2 regions of the Actinosynnema sp. NPDC059797 genome follow, and region 1 is predicted to be linked to the other one. Evidence: riboswitches for the same ligand, from Rfam matches in the RefSeq annotation. Region 1 holds a riboswitch; the other holds the start of a gene.
The links. Region 1 has a riboswitch for glycine ahead of gcvT (glycine cleavage system aminomethyltransferase GcvT). Riboswitches for the same ligand answer to the same signal wherever they lie in the genome.

Region 1 (4,314 bases):
GGTCGTCCGTCACCGGTTCGGCGGTGAACGCGTTGGCGGTGCGCGCCTCGCGGAAGAGCAGGTCCTGGGCCTCGGGGGCGAGTGCCGCGGTCATGGTGTTCCCTTCGGTTGTCCCGCAGGCGGGTGCACGCGGGACAACCTCGAGGAAACTCGAACTATTTCGTGCCGTGCTTCACAGGTTCGGGTACAGCGGGTGCTTGGCCGCCAGCACGTCCACGCGCGCCCGCAGCTCCGCCAGGTCCGGCGACGGCTGGAGGGCGGCCGCGATGACGTCGGCCACTTCGGTGAAGTCCGCCGCGCCGAAGCCGCGCGTGGCCAGGGCGGGCGTGCCGATGCGCAGGCCGGAGGTGACCATCGGGGGGCGGGGGTCGTTCGGCACCGCGTTGCGGTTGACCGTGATGCCGACCTCGTGCAGCCGGTCCTCGGCCTGCTTGCCGTCCAGTTCGGACGCCACCAGGTCGACCAGCACCAGGTGCACGTCCGTGCCGCCGGTGAGGACCTTCACGCCGGCGGCGGCCGCGTCGGGCTGCGCCAGGCGGTCGGCGAGGATCTTCGCGCCCTCGACCGTGCGGCGCTGGCGGTCGGCGAACTCCGGTGACGCGGCGTGCTTGAACGCCACCGCCTTGCCCGCGATCACGTGCTCCAGCGGGCCGCCCTGCTGGCCGGGGAACACGGCCGAGTTGATCTTCTTGGCGAGGTCGGCCTCGTTGGTCAGGATCACGCCGCCGCGGGGGCCGCCCAGCGTCTTGTGCGTGGTGGTGGTCACCACGTGCGCGTGCGGCACGGGGCTGGGGTGCAGGCCCGCCGCGACCAGGCCGGCGAAGTGCGCCATGTCCACCATCAGGTAGGCCTCGACCGAGTCCGCGATGCGGCGGAACTCGGCGAAGTCCAACTGGCGCGGGTAGGCCGACCAGCCGGCCACGATCAGCTTGGGCCGGTGCTCCTGCGCCAGCCGCTCGACCTCCGCCATGTCGACGCGGCCGTCGGCGTCCGACACGTGGTAGGGCACCACGTTGTAGAGCTTGCCGGAGAAGTTGATCCTCATGCCGTGCGTGAGGTGGCCGCCGTGGGCCAGGTCGAGGCCCAGGATCGTGTCGCCGGGCTGGAGCAGGGCGAACATCGCGCACGCGTTGGCCTGCGCGCCCGAGTGCGGCTGCACGTTGGCGAAGCCCGCGCCGAACAGCGCCTTGACCCGCTCGATGGCCAGCCGCTCGATCACGTCGACGTTCTCGCAGCCGCCGTAGTACCGGCGGCCCGGGTAGCCCTCGGCGTACTTGTTGGTCAGCACCGAACCCTGCGCCTGGAGCACCGACACCGGCGTGAAGTTCTCGGAGGCGATCATCTCCAGCGTGCTCTGCTGCCGGTGCAGCTCGGCGGCGACCGCGTCCGCGACCTCCGGGTCGAACTCCGCGAGGGAGGTGTTGAAGTGCTCGGACATGGGGATCTCTCCTGGGGTCAGCTGGTTCGCTTGTAGAACGGCAGGGCGACGACTTCCACCGGCTCGCGCTTGCCCCGGACGTCGACGAACAGCGGCGTGCCCGGCCGGGTGTGGTCGACGGCCACGTAGGCCATGGCCACCGAGTAGCCCAGCGTCGGCGACAGGGCGCCGCTGGTGACCTCGCCGATCGGGTCGCCCGCCGCGTCCAGCACCGGGTACCCGTGCCGCGGCGCGCGGCGCGAGGTGGTCTTGAGGCCGACCAGGGCGGTGTCCACGCCCCGCTCGGCGACGGCGGCCAGCGCGTCGCGGCCGACGAAGTCGCCCGGCTTGTCGAGCTTGACCACCCGGCCCAGGTTCGCGTGGAACGGCGTGCGGTCGCGGCCCAGCTCGTTGCCGTACAGCGGCATGCCCGCCTCCAGCCGCAGCGTGTCGCGGCAGCCGAGGCCGGCGGGCTTCAGGTCGTGCGGCGCGCCCGCCTCCAGCAGCGCCCGCCACACGTGGGCGGCGTCGGCCGGCGCGGTGAACAGCTCGAAGCCGTCCTCGCCGGTGTAGCCGGTGCGGGCCAGCAGCACGGGCTTGCCGGCCACCTCGGTCGGGTAGGAGGCGTAGTACTTGACCGCCGACAGGTCGGTCGGGGTGAGGCCGGCGAGGATCGCCGTGGAGTTCGGGCCCTGCACGGCCAGCAGCGCGTAGTCGGTCGAGCGGTCCTCGACGGCGGTGTCGAAGCCCGCGGCCCGCTCCACCAGCGCCTCGTGCACGACGGCCGCGTTGGAGGCGTTCGCCACGACCAGGTACTCCTGGTCGCCCAGCCGGTAGACGATCAGGTCGTCGACCACGCCGCCGTCGGCCTCGCAGATCATGGTGTAGCGGGCGCGGCCGACGCCGATCGCGGAGGCGTGCCCGACCAGGGCGTGGTCCAGGGCGGCGCCCGCCTCCGGCCCGGTGAGCACGATCTCACCCATGTGGGTCAGGTCGAACAGGCCCGCCGACGTGCGCACCGCGCGGTGCTCGGCCAGCTCGCTGTCGTAGCGCAGCGGCATCCGCCAGCCCGCGAAGTCGGTGAACATGGCGCCCAGGGCCTCGTGCTCGGCGTGCAGGGGCGTGCGGCGGCTTTCCATCAGGCGCGGTCCTCCCGGGGTGCGGACATGCCGGTAGCGCCGACCGGTCGGGTCGGCGGGCACGTGTGAAGGATGACACGGTCCATCGGAGACTCCTCGTCTGAGTGAGCCTCCCCCTCTGTCATGAGCCTGAGAGCTTCACCGCTGGTGAGCGGCTTGCACCGTGGGCGAGGCGCGCCGGGCGCCTGCTTTCCAGAGTTGCCTTCGTCGGCGGTAGCTGTGCCTGAGAGATTCCGGGGAGGGGTTGCTCCTTCGGCGCCCCAGCTCGCCTGGGGACTCTCCCGCGCGACGTCGACGGCCGTGTTCAGTTGGTACCGCCAGACGCTAGGCGGGCCGGGCGGCCCGGTCAACCCTGGTCACAGGGCCTTGCCGGTCCGGAGGTTCGCCACGACCTTGCGCTCGGCGTAGAACGACACGAACGGGATCGTGCCGGCGATCAGCACCAGGGCCGTGCCCTTGATCGACCAGCGGGCCTTGAGCGCCAGGTCGACGGTCAGCACCAGGTAGACCGCGTAGAGGAAGCCGTGCACGGGGCCGACGATCCGCATCATGGTCTCGTTGTCGCCCACGTACTTGGCGAACATGGCGGCCACGAGCAGCAGCAGGCCGACACCGACCACGTAAGCCATGAACCGGAACCTGGTCAACGCGCCGTCCATCGCCCTACCTTCGCCTCACCGCTGGTCCCGCGCGTGCAACTCGGCGAGCATGCGGTTGTAGGCCGCCAGCTCGTCGTCCTCGTCGTCGTGCGCTCTCCTGACGGGCTCAACCGTAACCACCCGCCCGACCGGCTCGACCACCGGCTCCTCGGGCGGGCCGGCGGCGGCCTCGGCCTTGCGCTGGGCGTCCAGCTTGCGGATGCGCCACACCATGAAGGCGGGGAAGAGGCCGAACAGGGGCCACTGGAAGACGTAGCCGAGGTTCTGGAACGTGCCGCCGGCCTGGGAGAACCGCGCCCACTGCCAGTAGGCGAGGCCGCAGCACACGATCAGGGAGAGCACGCAGACCAGCGCGATGGCGGTCCGCTTGGGGGTGATGAGGCCCGGCACGGCTCCAGGGTACTTCGCGCGCCGAGCAGGTCGAACGGTCGGGTTTGCCGGGTTCGGGGTCTTCCCGCTCGGAGCAGGTCGCGGTGGCGTCCCCGGCACCCCCTCGGGCGAGGGCTCCTCCGCAGGAGCCCACCCCTCGGGCATGGGCTCCCGACCACAGGAGCCCGCCCCTCTCGTTTCCGGACTAGGCCACGCCGTCCCGGCGTTGCCTCTGCAACCTGGCCACGCACCAGGCCGCCGCACTGCCCCGACGCAGGTGCTGGAGCACCGTCATCGGCCCGAGCCGACGACCGAGGTCGGCGGGCGTGAGCCCGGCCGCCCGGTAGTCCAGAGCGCGCTGGTCCAGCGGGCTGATGCCCGCGTCCCACCACTGCTCCGCCTCGGACAGGTCGCCCACCAGCTGCCAGTAGCTGGCGGCGGCCGCGAGCAGGCCCTCGGGCACCTCGGGCGCCCGCTTCCGCATCGCCGCCACGTAGGCGGGGTCAGCGGACTCGACCCGCACCAGACCGCGGTGACCACCAGTCGCCCGCTGCACGGGGATACCGGGGGACGGCGGGGCTTCCGCGAGCCACGCGTCCTTGATCCGGTTCACCTCCTGCAGCTCGGCGTCGTCCGAGCGCTCGGCCGCCCACTGCCTCAGCAGCTCGTCGACTCCGGAGTCCTCGACCATTCTGCCTCCTCGTCGGTCGAAGATCAGCCAATGCAGCGC
Region 2 (4,314 bases), on a different contig from region 1:
GTCGGCTCCACCATCAGCGTCCCCGCCACCGGGAACGACATGGTCGGCGCGTGCAGGCCGTAGTCGGCCAGCCGCTTGGCCACGTCGTCCACGGTCACGCCGGTCGCCTTGGTGATCTGCCGCAGGTCGAGGATGCACTCGTGGGCCACGAAGCCGCCCTCGCCGGTGTAGAGCACCGGGAAGTGCTCGTCCAGCCGCCGCGCCACGTAGTTCGCCGCGGCCACCGCGGTCAGGGTCGCCCGGCGCAGGCCGTCGGCGCCCATCATCCGCACGTACGCCCACGAGATCGGCAGGATCGACGCCGAGCCCCACGGCGCGCCGCTGATCGGGCCGACGCCCGTGGCGGGGCCGGCGGCCGGCTGGAGCGGGTGGTTGGGCAGGAACGGCGCCAGGTGCGACCGCACGCCGATCGGGCCGACGCCGGGGCCGCCGCCGCCGTGCGGGATGCAGAACGTCTTGTGCAGGTTCAGGTGGGACACGTCCGAGCCGAACTTGCCGTACTGCGCCAGGCCGATCAGGGCGTTGAGGTTCGCGCCGTCCACGTACACCTGGCCGCCCGCGTCGTGCACCAGCCCGCACACCTCGCGCACGGTGTCCTCGTACACGCCGTGCGTCGACGGGTAGGTGATCATGATGGCGGCCAGGTCGTCCCGGTGCGCCTCGACCGTCTCGCGCAGGTGGCCCAGGTCCACGTTGCCCTTGTCGTCGCACTTGACCACCACGACCCGCATGCCCGCCATGACCGCGGACGCGGCGTTGGTGCCGTGCGCGCTGGAGGGGATCAGGCACACGTCGCGGTGCGCGTCGCCGTTGGCGCGGTGGTAGGCGCGGATGGCCAGCAGGCCCGCGAACTCGCCCTGGCTGCCCGCGTTGGGCTGGAGCGACACGGCGTCGTAGCCGGTGACCTCGGCCAGCCACCGCTCCAGGTCGCCGATCAGCTCCAGGTACCCGGCGGCGTCCTCGACCGGCGCGAACGGGTGCAGCTCGGCGAACTCCGGCCAGGTGATGGGCTCCATCTCGGCCGTGGCGTTGAGCTTCATCGTGCACGAGCCCAGCGGGATCATGCTGCGGTCCAGCGCCACGTCCTTGTCCGACAGGGACCGCAGGTAGCGCAGCAGCGCGGTCTCCGAGCGGTGGGTGTGGAACACCGGGTGGGTCAGGTACTCGGAGGTGCGGCGCAGGTCGGCGGGGATGCCGTCGGCGGTGTCGGCGTCCAGGCCGTCCACGTCGGCCACGGTGACGCCGAACGCCTTCCACACCAGGTCCAGGTGCTCGCGCGTGGTGGTCTCGTCGCAGGAGACGGACACGACGTCGTCGTCCACCCGCCACAGGTTCACGCCCAGCTCGCGCGCCGCGGCCACGACCTCGGCGGCCCGGCCCTCGACGCGGGCGCGCACGGTGTCGAAGAACTCGCCGTGCACCACCTCGACCCCGGCCTCGCACAGGCCCGCGGCCAGCACGGTCGCCATGCGGTGGGCGCGGGTCGCGATGGCCTTCAGGCCCTCCGGGCCGTGGTAGACGGCGTACATGGAGGCGATCACGGCCAGCAGGACCTGCGCGGTGCAGATGTTGCTGGTGGCCTTCTCGCGGCGGATGTGCTGCTCGCGCGTCTGGAGCGCCAGCCGGTAGGCCGGGTTGCCGTCGGCGTCCACGGACACGCCGACCAGGCGGCCCGGGAGCTGCCGCTCCAGGCCCTGGCGGACGGCCATGTAGCCGGCGTGGGGCCCGCCGAAGCTCATCGGCACGCCGAAGCGCTGGGTGGTGCCGACCACGACGTCCGCGCCGATCTCGCCGGGCGGGCGCAGCAGCGCCAGCGCCAGCAGGTCGGCGGCCACGACGGCCTGCGCGCCGGCCCGGTGGACCTCCTCGATGACCGACGCGTGGTCGCGGACCACGCCGGACGCGCCGGGGTAGGACAGCAGCACGCCGAAGAAGTCGCCGCCCAGGCCGAGGCCCTCCAGGCCCTGCGACAGGTCGGCGGTGACGACCTCGATGCCCAGCGGCTCGGCGCGGGTCTCGATGACGGCGAGGGTCTGCGGCAGCGTGTCGGCGTCGACCACGAACTTGTTCGACTTGGCCCGGCCGGCGCGGCGGACCAGCGTCATCGCCTCGGCGGCGGCCGTGGACTCGTCCAGCATGGAGGCGTTGGCCAGCGGCAGGCCGGTGAGGTCGCCGACGACGGTCTGGAAGTTCAGCAGGGCCTCCAGCCGGCCCTGGGAGATCTCCGGCTGGTAGGGCGTGTACGCGGTGTACCAGGCGGGGTTCTCCAGCACGTTGCGGCGGATCACCGGCGGCGTGGTGGTGCCGTAGTAGCCGAGGCCGATCATCTGGGTCATCGGGCGGTTGCGGGCCGCCAGGGCGCGCAGCTCGGCCAGGGCCTCGGTCTCGGTGGCGGGCGAGGGCAGGTCCAGCACCAGGTCGCGCTCGCGGATCGACTCGGGCACCGCGTGCTGGGCCAGCTCCTCCAGGGAGCCGACGCCGATCACGTCGAGGATGCGCGCCAGCTCGGCGGGCCGGGGGCCCACGTGCCGGTCGGCGAAGGGGGTGCCGTGCTCGAGAGCGGCGAGGGGGATGCGGTCCTGCGTCATGTGTCGCCTCCGGGGCTACGGGCACACTGCTGCCGTTGCCCTCCCCCTCTGTCTCCTGCCCGTCGTCGGGCGCCTGAGAGCTTCACCCGGTGGTGGCCGGGCTTGCACCGTCGGCGGGGTCTTCTTGCCCGACCCGCTTTCCAGAGGCGTCTCACCCGCGCGGTCCTTGCGCCTGAGAGGTTCCGGGGAGGATTTGCTCCTTCGGCGCCGAGCGGGCTCGGACTCTCCCGCGCGGGATAAAGCGACTACGCGCGAATCGTACCCGGCGGCGGTCGCGCGGGTCCCGTCGGCGCGACGTGGATCTCAATGGCTGGACAACCGGGTTTGACCGGGTTTCCCGGTGGGCACACCCGAGGTACCCGGCTGCAACATGTCGTGTCCGCGCCGTTCTCGCGCCGTGGTCGGTGCTCCGGTCGTCCGCTCCCCCGCGGTGTCGCTCCCCGCCGTTCGCTCAGCCGGTGGCGCGGGTGCGGCGGCGGCGTGACAGCTCGTCGTTCGGGGCCGGGACGATCTCGGCGCCGTCCGCGCGCTCGGCGGGGAACTCGTGGATGGTGCCGCTGATCTCCCGCATGGCGCCGCTGACCGCGATGCCGAACACGCCCTGGCCGCCCTGGAGCAGGTCGACGACCTCCTCGGGCGAGGTGCACTCGTAGACCGTGGTGCCGTCGCTGAACAGCGTGATGCGGGCCAGGTCCTGCACGCCCCGGCGGCGGAGGTGGTCGACCGCGACCCGGATGTTCTGGAGCGAGACGCCGGTGTCCAGGAGCCGCTTGACGACCTTCAGGACGAGGATGTCCTTGAACGAGTACAGCCGCTGGCTGCCGGAGCCGTGCGCGCTCCTTATCGTCGGGCTGACCAGGTCGGTGCGGGCCCAGTAGTCGAGCTGGCGGTAGGTGATGCCCGCGATCTGGCACGCGGCGGGGCCGCGGTACCCCACGAGTTCGTCCGGCAGCGAGGAGTCCGGGAACAGCTCGCCCTGTTCGCCGGAGCCGGAACCGGCCCGGATGATGGGCGCTTCCTCGACCACGCCTGCCTCCCCTCGGTCCGGCCACGACGACCGGCGACCAACGTGAAGCCGCCGCGGTGCCCGAATCACACCGTGGCAATTCACCTGAGCTCGACGGTAAGACCGCCTAGGGGGCAGGTCAACGCGACGCGCGGGACGTGTCTGACCTCAACCTGAGGTAGAGGTTGAGAGAGCCGACGGTTGTAAGCCATTCGGGTGACGTTTAGTGATCGTTTAGCAGAGGATTGCTGACGTTGTGTAATCCAGAAGTGTGACACCGGGGGGTGGCACGCGGGGTTGATCCACAACGCACCGCACACACCTGCGAGGGGTTCGGACCAGTGGTCGGGCCTCTCGCAGGTGGTACCCGCCCGTCGCGGGTGGAGGCCCGGCGACCGGGGTTTGGCGGGGGCTGGACCGGGGGTCGCCGACGGGTCGCGCGGGGTCCGTTCCCGAGGTTCGCCCGACCGGTGGGGTGGGGGTTTCGGCACGCCCCGGCAGCCCGCCCGCCGAGGTTGTCCGCGGATCGCGCCCCACCCCGCGCACCGCCCGCGGCCACGCAGGTGAGGTGAGGCGCGGCAACCGGCATCGGTGGAGACGTGCCGGCCGTCGGTGGAGGCGCGCTGGCCGTCGGTGGAGGCGCGCCGGTGGCGGGCGGAGGCGCGTCGGTGGCCGGTGCGGCGGTGCGGCTTCGACCGGGCGGCGAAACGCTCCAGGGGT

Region 2: another riboswitch for glycine. It lies ahead of gcvP (aminomethyl-transferring glycine dehydrogenase); the one in region 1 lies ahead of gcvT (glycine cleavage system aminomethyltransferase GcvT).

The regions. Positions count from the first base shown of each region.
Region 1 covers NZ_JBHWIE010000228.1:6,728-11,041, reverse strand. The annotation lists partial or broken gene ACFV4N_RS31880 (malonic semialdehyde reductase) at 1-94, opposite strand, end outside; gene glyA (serine hydroxymethyltransferase) at 173-1,438, opposite strand; gene gcvT (glycine cleavage system aminomethyltransferase GcvT) at 1,456-2,556, opposite strand; glycine riboswitch at 2,668-2,757, opposite strand; glycine riboswitch at 2,759-2,850, opposite strand; gene ACFV4N_RS31865 (DUF3817 domain-containing protein) at 2,913-3,215, opposite strand; gene ACFV4N_RS31860 (hypothetical protein) at 3,231-3,605, opposite strand; gene ACFV4N_RS31855 (helix-turn-helix transcriptional regulator) at 3,790-4,275, opposite strand.
Region 2 covers NZ_JBHWIE010000293.1:414-4,727, forward strand. The annotation lists gene gcvP (aminomethyl-transferring glycine dehydrogenase) at 1-2,588, opposite strand, end outside; glycine riboswitch at 2,739-2,828, opposite strand; gene ACFV4N_RS34825 (MerR family transcriptional regulator) at 3,040-3,615, opposite strand.